2 linked regions of the Streptomyces clavuligerus genome follow. The protein of the gene in region 2 interacts with the protein of the main gene of each other region in a pairwise test. Links are inferred from orthologs where the notes say so. Each region holds a gene or a part of one and is shown on either strand. Other genes may lie near its edges. The genes, in order: CRV15_RS18940 and CRV15_RS23990.

What was found.
Region 1: the proteins of CRV15_RS23990 (region 2) and CRV15_RS18940 interact in binary tests that used the Escherichia coli proteins (3 or more experiments, as listed by UniProt). The link is inferred for Streptomyces clavuligerus from one-to-one orthologs.

The regions. Positions count from the first base shown.
Region 1 is NZ_CP027858.1:4,497,236-4,505,616, forward strand. What follows is about bases 3,052-5,959. They hold CRV15_RS18940 (citrate synthase), read left to right. Parts: upstream 3,052-3,814; coding sequence 3,815-5,104; downstream 5,105-5,959. Other genes in these bases: recD2 (SF1B family DNA helicase RecD2), read left to right, coding at 3,052-3,587. Also shown: CRV15_RS18925 (SigE family RNA polymerase sigma factor), read left to right, coding at 1-491; CRV15_RS18930 (hypothetical protein), read left to right, coding at 488-1,285; more of recD2, read left to right, coding at 1,380-3,051; CRV15_RS18945 (heavy-metal-associated domain-containing protein), read right to left, coding at 5,970-6,293; CRV15_RS18950 (MerR family transcriptional regulator), read right to left, coding at 6,478-6,690; CRV15_RS18955 (sugar phosphate isomerase/epimerase family protein), read right to left, coding at 7,012-7,923; iolC (5-dehydro-2-deoxygluconokinase), read left to right, coding at 8,132-8,381.
Region 2 is NZ_CP027858.1:5,677,259-5,685,687, forward strand. The notes cover bases 3,610-6,565. They hold CRV15_RS23990 (diacylglycerol kinase), read left to right. Parts: upstream 3,610-4,605; coding sequence 4,606-5,526; downstream 5,527-6,565. Other genes in these bases: tatC (twin-arginine translocase subunit TatC), read left to right, coding at 3,610-4,433; CRV15_RS23995 (DEAD/DEAH box helicase), read left to right, coding at 5,609-6,565. In the rest of the region: CRV15_RS23955 (FKBP-type peptidyl-prolyl cis-trans isomerase), read left to right, coding at 1-51; CRV15_RS23960 (helix-turn-helix transcriptional regulator), read left to right, coding at 270-1,226; CRV15_RS23965 (helix-turn-helix transcriptional regulator), read left to right, coding at 1,244-2,368; CRV15_RS23970 (hypothetical protein), read left to right, coding at 2,375-2,644; CRV15_RS23975 (hypothetical protein), read left to right, coding at 2,654-2,857; Sec-independent protein translocase subunit TatA, read left to right, coding at 3,110-3,403; more of tatC, read left to right, coding at 3,465-3,609; more of CRV15_RS23995, read left to right, coding at 6,566-8,429. UniProt on the Escherichia coli protein: In vitro phosphorylates phosphatidylglycerol but not diacylglycerol; the in vivo substrate is unknown.

The sequences.
Region 1 (8,381 bases), 1.2 Mb from region 2 along the record:
CCGCCCGCCTGTTGACGGGCAATCATCACGACGCGGAGGACCTGGTGCAATCGGCGCTGGTCAAGACCTATGTGAAATGGGAACGGGTGCGGCGCGCCGACGAACCCGACGCCTATGTGTGGCGCATTCTGCTCAACACGAACGCGGACCGGGCCCGGTTGAAGCGGGTCCGGGAATGGCTCACGCCCTGCTTCCCGGAGACCGTGGCCCCGGACCGCGTGGACGGCATCGCGGAGGCGGGGGCCGTCGCCCAGGCCCTGCGCCGACTGCCCGCCCGTCAGCGGGCGGTGATCGTCCTGCGGTATCTGGAGGACCGCAGCGAATCGGAGGTGGCCCATATCCTCGGCACCCACGTCGGTACGGTGCGCAGCCACGCCGCGCGCGCCCTGTACCGGCTGCGGGAACAGCCGGGGGTGCTTCAGGAGTGGGCGGGTACTCCCGGCGCGGACCGCACGGGGGTCGGCCCGAAGGCCGAGGAGGCCCGCTCATGAGCGAAGGACGACCCGCTCCCGGCCGTGGCGCCGGGGGCGGGCACGTCAACGGCACCCCGGTGAGCCGGTGTCGGCTCACGGCGGCGCCCGGCGATCTGACGGGCCTGGAGAACGCCGTACGGGCGGCCCTGCTGAGGGAGGCGGGCGAACCGCCGACCGCCCTGGCGCCCGTGAACCAGGTGGTGCGGATGGGGGGCCTGGCCCGGTACGCGCGGACCGTCCGGCGGCGGACGTACGCGGCGGTGACCCTGGCGCTCTGTCTGGTGCTGGGGCTCTGGGGCACGGGCGCCCTGCACCACTTGAGGCCGGCCTCGTCCGGAAACGCTGACAACGCCGCCAAACCGCGCTCAGGGGCGAGGCCGGACACGCTGACCGTGGCGAACGGGACGACCGAGGTGGCGCCCGGTGAACGGGTCGTCATCGAACCGGACTTCCACGCCGTCCTGGGGGCGGACCGGGAGCCGAATGTCCTCGTCACCGGGCCGGTCGGGGCCCGCTACCGGTGCGGCAGGTGCGTCGGCCCGGAAGGTCTGGACGTCGAGGTGTTCCGCACCGGCGGGGGTGGGGGCCTCGTCGTCGGGACGTTCCGGCTCCAGCGCATGCCGACGAGGGTGGTGGTGGAGTACCGGAAGGTGGAGTACCGGGCAAACGTTATCCGTTTGCGTGGCACTTACCCTGGTTGGGGTACTTTCTACACATTCATCCACTCGACTCCGAAGCCGGGCTCCGGCCAGCGGGTGAAGGCCGTGGCGTACGGGCCCGACGGGAGTGCCCTCGCCGGGGTCGGGGCCTGAGGGCGGGTCCGCGTGCCCCGGCGGGAGGGGCCCGCGGCCCGGAGTTTTCCACAGGCTCCGCCGGGTGTCCGAGGGCGGAGGTAGCGTCGGGGGCATGTCCAATCTGGCAGTGCTCGAAGGCGTTCTGGAGCGCATCACCTACGCCAATGAGGAGAACGGCTGGACGGTGGCCCGGGTCGACACCGGCCGCGGCTCCGGCGATCTCCTCACGGTGGTGGGGTCGCTGCTCGGCGCCCAGGTGGGGGAGTCGCTGCGGATGGAGGGCCGCTGGGGCTCCCATACGCAGTACGGCAAGCAGTTCACGGTGGAGAACTACACGACGGTCCTCCCCGCCACCGTCCAGGGCATACGCCGCTATCTGGGCTCGGGCCTGATCAAGGGCATCGGGCCCAGGATCGCCGAGCGGATCGTCGACCACTTCGGTGTGGACACGCTCGATGTCATCGAGCGCGAGCCGAAGCGGCTGATCGAGGTCCCCGGGCTCGGCCCCAAGCGGACCCGGCTGATCGGCGCCGCCTGGGAGGAGCAGAAGGCCATCAAGGAGGTCATGGTCTTCCTCCAGGGGGTCGGGGTCTCCACCTCGATCGCCGTGCGCATCTACAAGAAGTACGAGGACGCCTCGATCTCGGTGGTCCGCAATCAGCCCTACCGGCTGGCGGCGGACGTCTGGGGCATCGGCTTCCTCACCGCCGACCGGATCGCCCAGGCCGTGGGGATTCCGCACGACAGCCCGGAGCGGGTCAAGGCAGGGCTCCAGTACGCGCTGTCGCAATCCACCGACCAGGGGCACTGCTTCCTGCCCGAGGAGCGGCTGATCGCGGACGCCGTGAAACTGCTTCAGGTGGACACCGGTCTGGTCATCGACTGCCTGGCGGAGCTGGCGGCGGACGCGGAGGGGGTCGTCCGCGAGACCGTTCCGGCGCCGGACGGCGGCGAGCCGGTGACGGCGGTGTATCTGGTGCCCTTCCACCGTGCCGAGCTGTCGCTCTCGGCCCAGGTGCTGCGGCTGCTGCACGCCGACGGCGACCGGATGCCCGCCTTCCAGGACGTGGACTGGAGCAAGGCCCTTCAGTGGCTCGCCCGGCGGACGGGGGCCGAGCTGGCCCCCGAGCAGGAGCAGGCGGTACGGCTCGCGCTGACCAGCAGGGTGGCGGTGCTGACAGGCGGGCCCGGCTGCGGCAAGTCCTTCACCGTCCGCTCCGTGGTCGAGCTGGCCCGCGCCAAGAAGGCCAAGGTGGTGCTCGCCGCGCCCACCGGACGGGCCGCGAAACGGCTGTCGGAGCTGACCGGCGCGGAGGCGTCCACCGTCCACCGGCTGCTGGAGCTGAAGCCCGGCGGGGACGCCGCCTACGACCGGGACCGGCCGCTGGACGCGGATCTCGTCGTCGTCGACGAGGCGTCGATGCTCGATCTGCTGCTCGCCAACAAGCTGGTGAAGGCGGTGGCCCCCGGGGCGCATCTGCTGCTCGTCGGGGATGTGGACCAGTTGCCGAGCGTGGGCGCGGGGGAGGTGCTGCGGGACCTGCTGGCGGCGGAGGGTCCGGTTCCGAGGGTGCGCCTCACCCGTATCTTCCGGCAGGCCCAGGAGTCGGGCGTGGTGACCAACGCCCATCGCATCAACTCCGGCGCGCCGCCCCTCACCACCGGGCTGAAGGACTTCTTCCTCTTCGCCGAGGAGGAGACGGAGGACGCCGGACGGCTCACCGTGGAAGTGGCTGCCCATCGCATCCCGGCCAAATTCGGTCTCGACCCCCGACGGGACATCCAGGTCCTGGCCCCCATGCACCGGGGTCCGGCGGGCGCGGGCGTCCTCAATGGCCTGCTCCAGCAGGCCATTACCCCCGCACGTCCGGACCTGGCCGAGAAGCGTTTCGGCGGCCGGATTTTCCGGGTCGGCGACAAGGTCACCCAGATCCGCAACAACTACGAGAAGGGCGCCAATGGCGTCTTCAACGGCACGGTCGGCGTGGTCACCGCCCTCCACCTGGAGGAACAGCGGCTGACGGTGCGGACCGACGAGGACGAGGAGGTGCCGTACGACTTCGACGAACTGGACGAGCTGGCCCATGCCTACGCCGTGACCATCCACCGCTCCCAGGGCAGCGAATACCCCGCCGTGGTGATCCCGGTCACCACAGGTGCCTGGATGATGCTCCAGCGCAATCTGCTGTACACGGCGGTCACCCGGGCCAGAAAGCTGGTGGTGCTGGTCGGCTCACGCAAGGCGATCGGGCAGGCCGTGCGCACCGTTTCCGCAGGAAGACGGTTCACCGCGCTCGATCACCGGCTTGCGGGGCGTTGAGGGCGGGGGCTGCGCCGGGCGGGGGAAGCCCCCCGGTGCCGGGGTGGGAAATGCCACCCCGACTTCCAGAATCAGGGCGAACGGGGCAGGATGAGCAGGCTGACGGCACTGAGTGCCGCCAACAGGCCCAACGGTCGACCCCGAGTGCACTCTGCTGGGCCAAATGGGGGATGGTAGAGACAGTCAGGGCACCTCGAAGAAGAGGCACTACGTCGGTGAGGGATGACGTGAGCGACAACTCTGTAGTACTGCGGTACGCGGACGGTGAATACACCTACCCGGTGGTCGAGAGCACCGTCGGTGACAAGGGCTTCGACATCGGGAAGCTCCGAGCCCAGACCGGTCTGGTGACCCTGGACAGCGGCTACGGCAACACGGCCGCCTATAAATCCGCGATCACCTATCTCGACGGCGAGCGGGGCATCCTGCGCTACCGGGGCTACCCGATCGAGCAGCTGGCGGAGCGCTCCACCTTCCTTGAGGTGGCCTACCTCCTCATCAACGGCGAGCTTCCGACCGTGGACGAGCTGGCCGCCTTCAAGGGCGAGATCACCCAGCACACGCTGCTGCACGAGGACGTCAAGCGGTTCTTCGACGGCTTCCCGCGCGACGCCCACCCGATGGCGATGCTCTCCTCGGTGGTCAGCGCGCTGTCGACGTTCTACCAGGACAGCCACAACCCGTTCGACGAGAAGCAGCGCCACCTCTCGACGATCCGGCTGCTGGCCAAGCTGCCGACGATCGCGGCGTACGCCTACAAGAAGTCGATCGGCCACCCCTTCGTCTATCCGCGCAACGACCTGGGTTACGTGGAGAACTTCCTGCGGATGACGTTCTCCGTCCCGGCGCAGGAGTACGACCTCGACCCGGTCGTCGTGGCGGCGCTGGACAAGCTGCTCATCCTGCACGCGGACCACGAGCAGAACTGCTCGACCTCCACCGTCCGGCTGGTCGGCTCCTCGCAGGCCAATATGTTCGCGTCGATCTCCGCGGGCATCTCCGCCCTGTGGGGTCCGCTGCACGGCGGCGCCAACCAGTCGGTGCTGGAGATGCTGGAGGGCATCCAGGCCGGTGGCGGCGATGTCGACACCTTCATCCGCAAGGTGAAGAACAAGGAGGACGGCGTCCGCCTGATGGGCTTCGGGCACCGCGTCTACAAGAACTTCGACCCCCGGGCGAAGATCATCAAGGCGGCGGCGCACGATGTCCTCTCGGCCCTCGGCAAGTCCGACGAGCTGCTGGACATCGCCCTGAAGCTGGAGGAGCACGCGCTCTCCGACGACTACTTCGTCGAGCGCAAGCTCTACCCCAACGTGGACTTCTACACCGGTCTGATCTACCGGGCCATGGGCTTCCCGACCGAGATGTTCACCGTGCTCTTCGCGCTCGGCCGGCTGCCCGGCTGGATCGCCCAGTGGCACGAGATGATCAAGGAGCCGGGTTCCCGCATCGGCCGTCCGCGCCAGATCTACACCGGTGTCGTCGAGCGCGACTTCGTCCCGGTCGAGGCCCGCTGACGCCTGCCGTCCCCCGCTGTTCCCCGCCCGCCCGCGCCGTCGCCCTTCGGGGTCACGGCGCGGGCGGCGCTCTGAACGGCTCTGTGCCGGCCGGACGGCCCCGTCCGGCCCCCGCGGCCGGGATGTGTCCGCCCGGGGCCCTGCGGGGCCGTACGGCCCCGGGAGAGACGAAAGCGCCCCGTTGCCGATCCCCCCACGGGTCGGCGAACGGGGCGCTTCCCATATCCCCGGAGCGGATTCCCCCCACGGGACCCGGCCGGGTGTTTCGGGGCGCGGAGTGTCCGCGCGGTCTGCCGGGGTACGCACACACGGGAGGGCCGCTCATAGCTCCCCGGGTACGTGCCCCGGCCAACGCTTGCCTGGGACGTCCCCCAAGACATCCCATGAACGTCCCCCAAGACGTTCTCGGCATCGCCCACATAGACTCATGAAGAGCCTCGATGGTTACCCCCAAATATCTGTGATCTAGGTCTCTTTGTGAAGGTCTTGTGCGTCACATGTAGTCGACCGAAGCGTCACGGCTCTGTGTCGGCCGCTGGGCAAACCGGGCGAATCGGAGTCGGCCGATTTTAGGATCATGGGTTTGACCTGCTCAGATGCCATTCGGCGCCGATGGGCCCTCTGGTGCGGTGGCCCCGGCGGGTGGCCGGAAAAGATTTCTCCAAGGGGCTCCGGTGGCCTCGGCCGACGCCCTGTCGACCCGGCGCGGGACGCCCGGGTGACCTGCGCGGGGTCCGGGGCGGGCCGGGGTGCCGGTGTCCGGAAGCGGAGCGGGGCCGTACCGGGCCGTCGTGCGGCTGATCGGTACGGCCCCGAAGGTCCGAGGTGTCGGCGCTGCCGGCGCCGACGGCGGTGCCGCCGGTGCTCAGGCGGCCGGGCCCACCAGCTCGTATCCGGCCTCGTCCACGGCGGCGCGCACGGCCTCCTCGTCCAGCGGCGCCTCGGAGACGACCGTGACCCTGCCGGTCGCGGCTTCGGCGGTCACCGAGGAGACCCCGGCGATGGCCGAGACCTCGGCCGAGACGGCCCCCTCGCAGTGGCCGCACGTCATCCCGGAGACCTGGTAGACGGTGGTGACACCGGCCGTCTGCGCGGGTGCCGCGCCCGTGCCGCAGGAGCCGCCGCCGCAGCAGCCGGAGGCGGAGCCGGTCGCGGTGATCTCGATCTCGTTCTCGGTCTTCGCGGTCATGTCGTTCTCCTCGCGGGACGTCCGGCGCGCGGATGGCGCGCACGGATGGGCGGTTCAGGGGCTGCCGGGTCTCTCTCCCGCCTCCCTGTGGCCCTCACCCTACAATACCCCTAGGGGGTATGGCGAGTCCCGGGGGCGGCTCCGCGCCCCGGGCGGGGCGCGGAGCCGTGCGCACGGCGGACGTTCAGCCCCTGCCGCCCCGGTTCGCGCCGCGCCGGTATCCGGGCCGCCCGGCCACCCAGACATGAATGGTCTCCACGTACCAGAACGGCCTGCCGCCCTCCACCACGTCGGGCGGGGGGAGCAGACCGTGCTTGCGGTAGGTGCGGACGGTGTCGGGCTGCACCCGGATGTGGGTGGCGATGTCCTTGTACGACCAGAGCGCGCGTTCCGTCATCGGTGTGACACCTCCCTGTACGCGCGGCAGCGGCGGCCGGGGGACCGTCGATCGGCCTGTCGCGCGAACGCTGGCGATCGATCACTGAGCCTGCGCCCCGGAAGGGCCCCGCGTGGAGAGGGAGAGCAAGGATGTCGACCGTTCGTGACGGAAGGTCCGCGCAACGGAGACACGTGTGATGAGCGGGCGACAATTCACCCGGACGGCGGCTGTTGTCCACGGGCCCCGCGTGCGGTGGCCCGCAGTGCCGCCGTGGCCGCGCGCGGCGCCCCCGCCGGACGGCCCGGCGGGGGCTGCGGACCGCGCTGCGCGGGATGGGTGTCAGGCGCCGCAGGAGCGCAGGAAACGCCGGGTCCGCCGGGCGATCGGAAGGGGCCGGTCCGGCGGGCAGGGGTACATGTCCTGCTCCACGATGGCGAAGAGGTCCACGTCCAGCGCCTGTGCCGCCGCGAGCACCGGCTCCAGGGCGGGCACCCCGGACGGTGGCTCGCACATCACCCCGCGCCCCACGGCGGGCCCGAACGGCAGATCCTCGGCGACCACCCCGGCGAGGACCTCCGGGTCCACCTGCTTGAGGTGGAGATAGCCGATGCGCTCCCCGTAGGTCTCGATCAGCTTCACGCTGTCCCCGCCGCAGTACGCGTAGTGCCCCGTGTCCAGACAGAGCGAGACATCGCGGGGATCGGTGGCGTCGAGGAAGCGGGCGACGTTCTCCTCGGTGTCGATATGGGTGTCCGCGTGCGGATGGACGACGATCCTCAGCCCGTACCGCTCGCGCACCTCCCGTCCCAGCCGCTCGGTCTGAGCGGCCAGATCCCGCCACTGGCGGGCCGTCAGGGTGCTGCTCTCCCGTACCTGCCCGGTCTTGTCGTCCCGCCAGAACGAGGGGATGACCACCAGGTGCTCCGCGCCCATCGCCCGGGTGAGCCCGGCGATGGCCGAGACATGGGCCCAGGTCTCCTCCCAGACGGCGGGCCCGTGGTGCAGCCCGGTGAAGACCGTTCCGGCCGAGACCCGCAGCCCCCGCCGCGCGGTCTCGTCGGCCAGCCGCGCCGGGTCGGTGGGGAGATAGCCGTACGGACCCAGCTCGATCCACTCGTAACCGGCCTCGGCGACCTCGTCGAGGAAGCGCTGCCAGGGCACCTGCCGCGGGTCGTCGGGGAACCACACCCCCCAGGAGTCGGGGGCGGAGCCGACCCGGATGCGGTGCAGGGAGCGGGCGGAGGAGGTCATGGAAGAGAGCTTTCCGGCCATCTCGGAAGGGTGTCAAGGCTACGTCCGAATGTAAGGACAAAATGTTGACAGGGCTCGGTCCCGGCGACTAGACCTGGAGGGACCGTACGCGCGGACGGGGCAGCCGGAACGGGACGGCAACGGGACCGGACCGGCAATGGGACCGGACCGGGACGGGCGGACAGGAGCCAGGAGTGAAGGGGCGCGGATGACGCTGGCGGACGGCTCTCGGCCGGGCGGGGCGGACAGGTCGGACGGCCCCGAGCCGTACGACGTGATCACCATGGGCCGGATCGGGGTCGACCTCTATCCGCTGCGGACGGGTGTTCCGCTGGCGCGCGTCGACGTGTTCGGGAAGTTCCTCGGCGGCTCCGCCACCAATGTCGCCGTCGGCGCCGCCCGGCTCGGCCGCCGCACCGCCGTGATCACCCGCACCGGGCAGGACGCCTTCGGGGAGT
Region 2 (8,429 bases):
ATCAAGCCGGGCGAGACGCTGATCTTCGTGGTCGACCTGCTCGCCGTCTGATCCACGCCCCAGGGGTGAACCGCCGCGGCCCCGGCCGCGGCGCGCCCTCGGCACCGCTTCCGCCCGCCCTCGGTGGATTCCCGCTGGTCCGCGCGGTGCGGAGGAATGTGTGAGGCCCGTGCTCCACCGGAGCACGGGCCTCGGCTTTGTCCCGGGACCCGTGGGCGGTACGGTCGTCCGGGGCGGAAGCGGTTCGATGGAAGAGGTGCGGGGCGTCGATGGCCATTGCCAAGGCCGAGCGGCTGATGAATCTGGCACTGTGCCTGCTGGGGACACGGCGTCCGCTCAGCAAGCGGGAGCTGCGGGCGTCCATCGAGGCCTATCTGGAGGCGGCGTCCGACGACGCCTTCAACCGGATGTTCGAGCGGGACAAGGACGATCTCCGCGAGCTGGGGCTGGTGATCGAGACCGTCGAGAACCTCGACGGCGAGGTGGGCTATCTGGCCCGCCGGGACAGCAACCGGCTGCCGCCGATCACCCTGGACGTGGAGGAGGCGGCGGCGCTCGGGCTCGCCGCCCGGGTGTGGCAGCAGGCGCGGCTCGCGGGCGCGGCCAGCGGCGCGCTCCAGAAGCTGCGCGCGGCGGGCATGCCGGAGGCCGAGGACGCCTTCGACGACCGGCAGAGCGCCCTGGAGCCGCGCATCCCCGTGCACGAGGCCGCGTTCGAGCCGCTGATGCTCGCCTGCCGTGACCGCAGGCCCGTGACCTTCGAGTACCGCAACTCCACGGCGGCCCGCCCCCAGGAGCGCCAGGTGGAGCCGTGGACGCTGGAGTGCTGGCGCGGCCACTGGTACCTCGCGGGCTGGGACCGCGCCCGGGGCGCCGAGCGCGTCTTCCGCCTCTCGCGCATCACCGGCCGGGTGCGCTCCCGCGCCGGGGCGTTCACCGCGCCGGTGCCCGATGTGTCCACGGTCCGGGAGACGGTGGAGCGCTGGGCGGGCGAGACCGCGACCCGGACGGCGCGGATCAGGCTCCGCACGGGCTGCGGCTATCCGCTGCGGGCCCGCGCCGCCTCGGCGCGCGAGCTGGGCGGCGGCTGGGACGAGCTGGAGATCCCGTACGGGCACGGCCTCGACGCCTGGCTGGTGGAGTTCGGCCCGGATGTGGTCGTGGTGGAGCCCGCGGATCTGCGGGCCGATGTGCTCGACCGGCTGCGTGCGGTGGCCGAGGGCTGAGGGGAAGTACGAGGACCATGGCCGCCAACGCCATTGACCAGACCCGGCGGATGCTGTCGCTGGTGACCTATCTGCGGGAACGCCCCGGTGCCCGGGTGGGCGACGTGGCCCGCGCGTTCGGGATCTCCGAGGACGAGCTGATCTCGGACCTCGATGTGCTGCCGATGTGCGGGACGAGCTTCCGCGGCGGTGATCTGCTGGACATCGACACCGACGGCGACCGGATCTGGTGGCACAACCCGGACGACGTGGCCGAGCCGCTGCGGCTGGCCGCCGACGAGGCGACCGCGCTGCTGGTGGCGGCGCGCGCCGTGGCGACCCTGCCGGGGCTGCGCGAGGGCGACCGCGAGGCGCTGCTGCGGGCCACCGCGAAGCTGGAGGCCGCCGCCGGGGAGGCGGCGGGCGCGTCGGCCCGGCTCTCGGTGACCTTCGAGGCCGAGGGCGGCGTCTTCGCCGAGGTGGACCGGGCGATCTCGGAGCGCCGGAGGCTGTGGCTGCGCTACTACTCGCCCGCGCGGGACGAGCTGACCGAGCGGGAGGTCGACCCGATCCGGCTGTTCGCCGTGGGGCACACCTATATGGAGGCATGGTGCCGCCTCTCGGAGGCGCGCCGGACCTTCCGGCTGGACCGGGTGGCCGAGATCCGGCTGCTGGACGCGGTGTCGGCGCCGCCCCGGATCGAGCTGCGGGATCTCTCCGAGGGGCTGGTGCAGCCGTCGGCGGACGACCCCGAGGTGGTCGTCGACGTGGGGCCCGCGGGCCGCTGGGTGGCCGAGTACTACCCGCACGACCAGGCGGAGGAGCTGCCCGACGGAGGGCTGCGGATCACGCTGCGGACCCCGTCCCCGGCCCTGCTGCGCCGACTGGCGCTGCGGCTGGGCCGGGACGGGCGGATCGTCGCCCCCGCTGAGCTGGCCGGGGCGGCCCGCCGCGCGGCCCGGGAGGCGCTGGCCGCGTACGCCGAGGCCGGGGAAGCCCCGCACCCGGGGCACGACGCGGACGCAGGGGACACTGCGGACACCGGGGACGACGGGCACACCGGGGCCGGCGGGGACGGGAAGGGCGCGCCGGAAGGTACGGCGGCCGGCGGGGACACGGTGGCCGCGCACGGTCACCTCCACGGGGATGCCGAGGAGGCATAAGGTGATATGTCGCTGATGTCGGATCTCGCGGCGGCGGCGTCCATGGGCCCGGTGCTCTTCAAGGCGGCCTGCCCCACCTGCCGGGCCCATTGCGAACTGTCCGCCGAGTCGCTGCGGCTGGCGATCGGCGGCAGCCGCCGGACCACGTTCTACTCCTTCACCTGCCCCGCGTGCGGCGCCTCGGTCCGCAAGCCCGCGGGGGAGCGGATCGTGGAGCTGCTGACCGGCGGCGGGGTGCGCACCCTGCGGCTCACCCCCGGCCCGGGGACGGTCTAGGCTCTCCCCATGTTCTGGCCCATGCTCGCCGTCGTGTGCGGCTTCCTCGGGATCGCCGTCCTCGGCGTCCTCGGTGTCCGGGTCTTCCTGGAGGCCCGGCGGCTGGGCCAGGAGGTCGCCCGGACCGCGGAGCGGATCAACCGCGCCGCCGAGGACCTGGAGCGGGCGGCCACCGGCCTGGCGCACGGCGCCGAGACCCTGCGCCGGGAGTGACCGCGGGAGCGGCCCGCCGGAGCGCGGCCGGGGACCCGAAATATCACTGGAGATGGACGGGAGGGGCAACCCGAACCCGATTTCGGTCGTCTGCCCAGGTGGCAGGCCACCTCCGCGCAAGGTGGAGTCCGCCTGGGCATTGCCGGGGGGTTACTCTCCCGGGTTACGATCGCAGTCAGTGCGGTGCCCGGGCGACGCCCGGCCGCCGGCCCCCGCACCACCCCAGCCGCCTCGGTGAGAAGGTACACACTTATGTTCGGTGGAAAGATCGGCGCCCCTGAGCTGATTCTGATCCTTGTTGTGATCATCCTGCTGTTCGGTGCCAAGAAGCTCCCCGACATGGCCCGTTCGCTGGGCAAGTCGGCCCGCATCCTCAAGAGCGAGGCCAAGGCGATGAAGTCCGAGGGGCAGCAGACCGCCCCGGCCGACCCGCCGAACCCCGGCCAGAGCGCCGAGCAGCCCGCCCCGCGCACCATCAAGGCGGCGCCCGGCGATGTGAGCCACGCCCGTCCGGTGACCGAGCCGACGGACTCCACCCAGCGCTAGACCGGGCCGCCCACAGGCCCTGGCACCGGCAGGGGTCTGCCACACGAGATGAGGACGTGGGTTGCTCAAGTCTGCCCGCAAGAAGGAGAACAACCCCGAGGGGCGGATGCCCCTGGTCGAGCATCTGCGCGAGCTGCGCAACCGGCTGGCCAAGGGGCTGCTGGCGATCGTCGCCGTCACCGTCGTCGCCGCCTTCTTCTACAACGACATCATCAACCTCTTCACCAAGCCCGTCCTGGAGTCCGTGGGCTGCCCCGCGAGCTTCTCCGAACTGGCGAAGATGAAGGAGGGCAAGACCTGCGCGAAGATCACCATCAATGGTCTCCTGACCCCGTTCACGCTCGCGCTGAAGGTCTCCCTGATGGCGGGCGTGGTCCTCGCCTCGCCGGTCTGGCTCTACCAGGTCTGGGCCTTCCTCGCGCCCGGTCTGCACCGGAACGAGAAGAAGTACGCCCTCTGGTTCGTCGCGGCGGGCTTCCCGCTCTTCCTCGGCGGCGGCTGGTTCGCCTACCAGGTGCTGCCGACCACGGCCAAGGTACTGATCGAGTTCAGCCCCGTCGGTGTGGACAACCTGCTGCCGCTGGACGAACTGCTCGACCTCGTGACCCGCATGGTGGTCGTCTTCGGCCTCGCCTTCGAACTGCCCCTGCTGCTGGTCATGCTCAACATGGGCGGCGTGATCACCGGGCGGCGGATGCTCGGCTGGTGGCGCGGCATGATCATGGGCATCACGGTCTTCTCCGCGGTCGCCACCCCCAGCACCGAGCCGATCACCATGATGCTGCTCGCGGCGCCGATCATCCTGCTCTACTTCCTCGCCACCGGCTTCTCCCTCTTCAACGACCGGCGCCGGGCCCTGATCGAGGCCCGTGGCCCCGGTGACGACGAGGCGTCCGAGCTGGACCTCACCCCCGAGGACATCGACCCGGTCGAGCCCGTCGCGGCCCGCCCCGGCGTCCCCGGACAGTCCACCGGCGACAGCGAGGGCTCCCGCGTCCACCGGCAGAGCGGCTACGACGACATCACCTGAGCCCGAGCCCGAGCCCGACCTGAGCCCGACCTGAGCCCGAGCCCGAGCCTGAGCCCGACCCGGGCCGGTCCCCGACCCGCCCGCGAGTCCGGCCGCGCGCGCCGCTCCACCCGGCGGCACCGGCCGCGCGAACCCCTGGGCCCGGCCCCGGCCGTGCCGTAACGTCGCACGGGTGACCAGCGAGATCACCCTCTTCGTCAACCCGGCCGCCGGACGCGGACGGGGCGCGCGGGCCGCCAAGCCCGCCGCGCGGGAGCTGCGCGGCGCCGGATTCCTCGTCCGGACCGTCGTCGGAGAGGACGCCCGGGACGCCGCGCGCCGCGCCCACGAGGCCGTCGCCCTCGGCACCGGGGCACTGATCGCCGTCGGCGGCGACGGCATGGTGTCCCTCGCCCTCCAGGCGGTCGCCGGGACCACCACCCCGCTCGGCGTCGTCGCCGTCGGCACCGGCAACGACTTCGCCCGCTCCCTGGGGCTTCCGGTGCGGGACCCGGCCCGCGCCGGACGGCTCGCCGCCACCGCGCTCAAGGCCGCCCCCGCCCCCGCGCTCGACCTGGGCCGGGCCGGGGAGCGCTGGTTCGGCACCATCCTCGCCACCGGCTTCGACTCCCTCGTCGCCGAGCGCGGCGCCCGGACGCGGCTGCCCGCCGGACGCTTCCGCTACGACCTGGCGACGCTCGCGGAACTCGCCGCGCTGCGCCCCCTCCCGTACCGGATGCGGCTCGACGGAGGACCCGCCCTGGAGACCGAGGCCGTCCTGGTCGCCGTGGGCAATGGCCCGATGTACGGCGGCGGCATGCGGATGTGCCCCGGGGCGCGGATGGACGACGGGCTCCTCGACGTCACCGTCGTCGCGGCCTGTGACCGCAGGACCCTGCTGCGGGTCTTCCCCCGGGTCTACCGGGGCACCCATGCCGACCACCCCGCCGTCACCGTCCACCGGGCCCGCTCCGTCGCGCTCCGGGCGCCGGGGATCACCGGATACGCCGACGGGGAGCCGGTGGGGCCGCTGCCGCTGACCGCGCGCTGTGTGCCCGGCGCGGTACGGGTCCTCGGCGCCCGCGCCCCCCTGCCACCCGGTGCCCCGGCCTGACCCCGGCAGCCGGGCAGGATCCGAAGGCCGGACGTTAACCCCGCGCTGACTGTCGTACCTCTTGGGTAGGCTCGACAACAAGATGACCGAGGATCTCTCACCGGCCGAGCGCTACGCCGCCGCCCGCACCCGCGCCGCGGAGGAGGCCACCGCGCTGGCCCCCTTCCGCGAACTGTACGCATTCGATCTCGACACGTTCCAGATCGAGGCCTGTCGGGCCCTGGAGGCGGGGCAGGGCGTGCTCGTCGCCGCGCCCACCGGGTCCGGCAAGACCATCGTGGGCGAGTTCGCCGTCCACCTGGCCCTGACCCAGGGCCGCAAATGCTTCTACACCACGCCCATCAAGGCCCTCTCCAACCAGAAGTACACCGACCTCGTCAAACGCTATGGGGCGGAGAAGGTCGGCCTGCTCACCGGCGACAACAGCGTCAACGCCGAGGCGCCGGTGGTCGTCATGACCACCGAGGTCCTGCGGAACATGCTCTACGCGGGCTCCTCCTCGCTGCTCGGCCTCGGCTATGTGGTCATGGACGAGGTCCACTACCTCTCCGACCGCTTCCGGGGCGCGGTCTGGGAGGAAGTGATCATTCACCTTCCCGAGTCCGTGACGCTGGTGTCGCTCTCCGCGACCGTCTCCAACGCCGAGGAGTTCGGCGACTGGCTCGACACCGTCCGCGGCGACACCGCCGTGATCGTCTCCGAGGACCGGCCCGTGCCGCTCTGGCAGCATGTGCTGGCCGGGCGCCGGATGTACGACCTCTTCGAGGAGGAGACCGACCACGGCGGGCGCGGCACCGGCCGCCGCGAGGTCAATCCCGACCTCGTCCGGCTCGCCCGGATGGAGAACCAGCGCACGTACAACCCGCGCGACCGCCGCCGGGGCAAGATGGTCCGCGAGGCCGACCGGGAGCGCGAGCGCCGCAGCCGCGGCCGGATCTGGACCCCGGGCCGCCCCGAGGTGATCGAGCGGCTCGACGCCGAGGGCCTGCTGCCCGCGATCACGTTCATCTTCAGCCGGGCCGGCTGCGAGGCCGCCGTCCAGCAGTGCCTGTACGCCGGACTGCGGCTCAACGACGACGCCGCACGGGCGCGGGTACGCGAGATCGTCGAGGAGCGCACCGCCGCCATCCCCGGCGAGGACCTGCACGTCCTCGGCTACTACGAGTGGCTCGAAGGGCTGGAGCGGGGCATCGCCGCGCACCACGCGGGCATGCTGCCCACCTTCAAGGAGGTCGTCGAGGAGCTGTTCGTCCGGGGCCTGGTGAAGGCCGTCTTCGCCACCGAGACCCTGGCGCTCGGCATCAACATGCCCGCGCGCTCGGTGGTCCTGGAGAAGCTCGTCAAGTGGAACGGGGAGCAGCACGCCGACATCACCCCCGGCGAGTACACCCAGCTCACCGGGCGGGCCGGGCGGCGCGGCATCGACATCGAGGGCCACGCGGTGGTGCTGTGGCAGCGGGCCATGGACCCGGCGGCGCTCGCGGGCCTCGCCGGGACGCGGACGTATCCGCTGCGCTCCAGTTTCAAACCCTCGTACAACATGGCGGTCAACCTGGTGCAGCAGTTCGGGCGGCACCGCTCGCGCGAACTGCTGGAGACCTCGTTCGCGCAGTTCCAGGCGGACCGGTCGGTCGTCGGCATCTCCCGTCAGGTGCAGAAGAACGAGGCCGGTCTTGAGGGCTATCGCGAGGGGATGACCTGCCACCTCGGCGACTTCGAGGAGTACGCCCGGCTGCGCCGGGAGCTGAAGGACCGTGAGTCGGATCTGGCGAAGCAGGGCGCGGCCCAGCGGCGGGCCGCGGCGGCGGTCTCGCTGGAGCGGCTGAAGCCCGGGGACGTGATCCATGTGCCGACCGGCAAGTTCGCCGGGCTCGCGCTCGTCCTCGACCCGGGGGTGCCGGCGGGCCGGACCAACGGCCATCGCGGCTTCGAGCAGCACGACGGCCCCCGGCCGCTGGTGCTGACGGCGGAGCGGCAGGTCAAGCGGCTGGCGTCGATCGACTTCCCGGTGCCGGTGGAGCCGCTGGAGCGGATGCGCATCCCCAAGTCGTTCAATCCGCGCTCCCCGCAGTCGCGGCGCGATCTGGCCTCCGCGCTGCGCACCAAGGCCGGGCACATCGTGCCCGAGCGGCACCGCAAGCAGCGCTCGGCGGCGGCCGACGACCGCGAGATCGCCCGGCTGCGGGCGGAGCTGCGGGCCCACCCCTGCCACGGCTGCGACGAGCGCGAGGACCACGCCCGCTGGGCGGAGCGCCACCACCGGCTCCAGCGCGACACCCGGCAGTTGGAGCGGCGGATCGAGGGCCGCACCAATACGATCGCCCGCACCTTCGACCGGATCGTGGCCCTCCTCACCGAGCTGGACTACCTCCGGGGCGACGAGGTCACCGAGGACGGCAAGCGGCTGGCCCGGCTCTACGGCGAGCTGGATCTGCTGGCGAGCGAGTGTCTGCGGGACCGGGTGTGGGAGGGGCTGAGCCCGGCGGAGCTGGCCGCGTGTGTCTCGGCGCTGGTGTACGAGGCACGCCAGGCGGACGACGCGGTGCCGCCGAAGGTGCCCGGCGGCCGGGTGAAGGCGGCGCTCGGCGAGATGGTCCGCATCTGGGGGCGGCTCGACGCCCTGGAGGAGGACTTCAAGATCAACCAGACGGAGGGCGTGGGCCAGCGGGAGCCGGATCTCGGCTTCGCCTGGGCCGTGTACCAGTGGGCCGAGGACAAGAGCCTGGACGAGGTGCTGCGGGAGGCGGAGATGCCCGCGGGGGACTTCGTCCGCTGGACCAAGCAGGTGATCGACGTCCTGGGACAGATCGCCGCCGCGGCTCCGGCCGAGAACATCACGGTCGCCCGCAACGCGCGGCGCGCGGTGGACGCGCTGCTGCGGGGCGTGGTCGCGTACAGCTCGG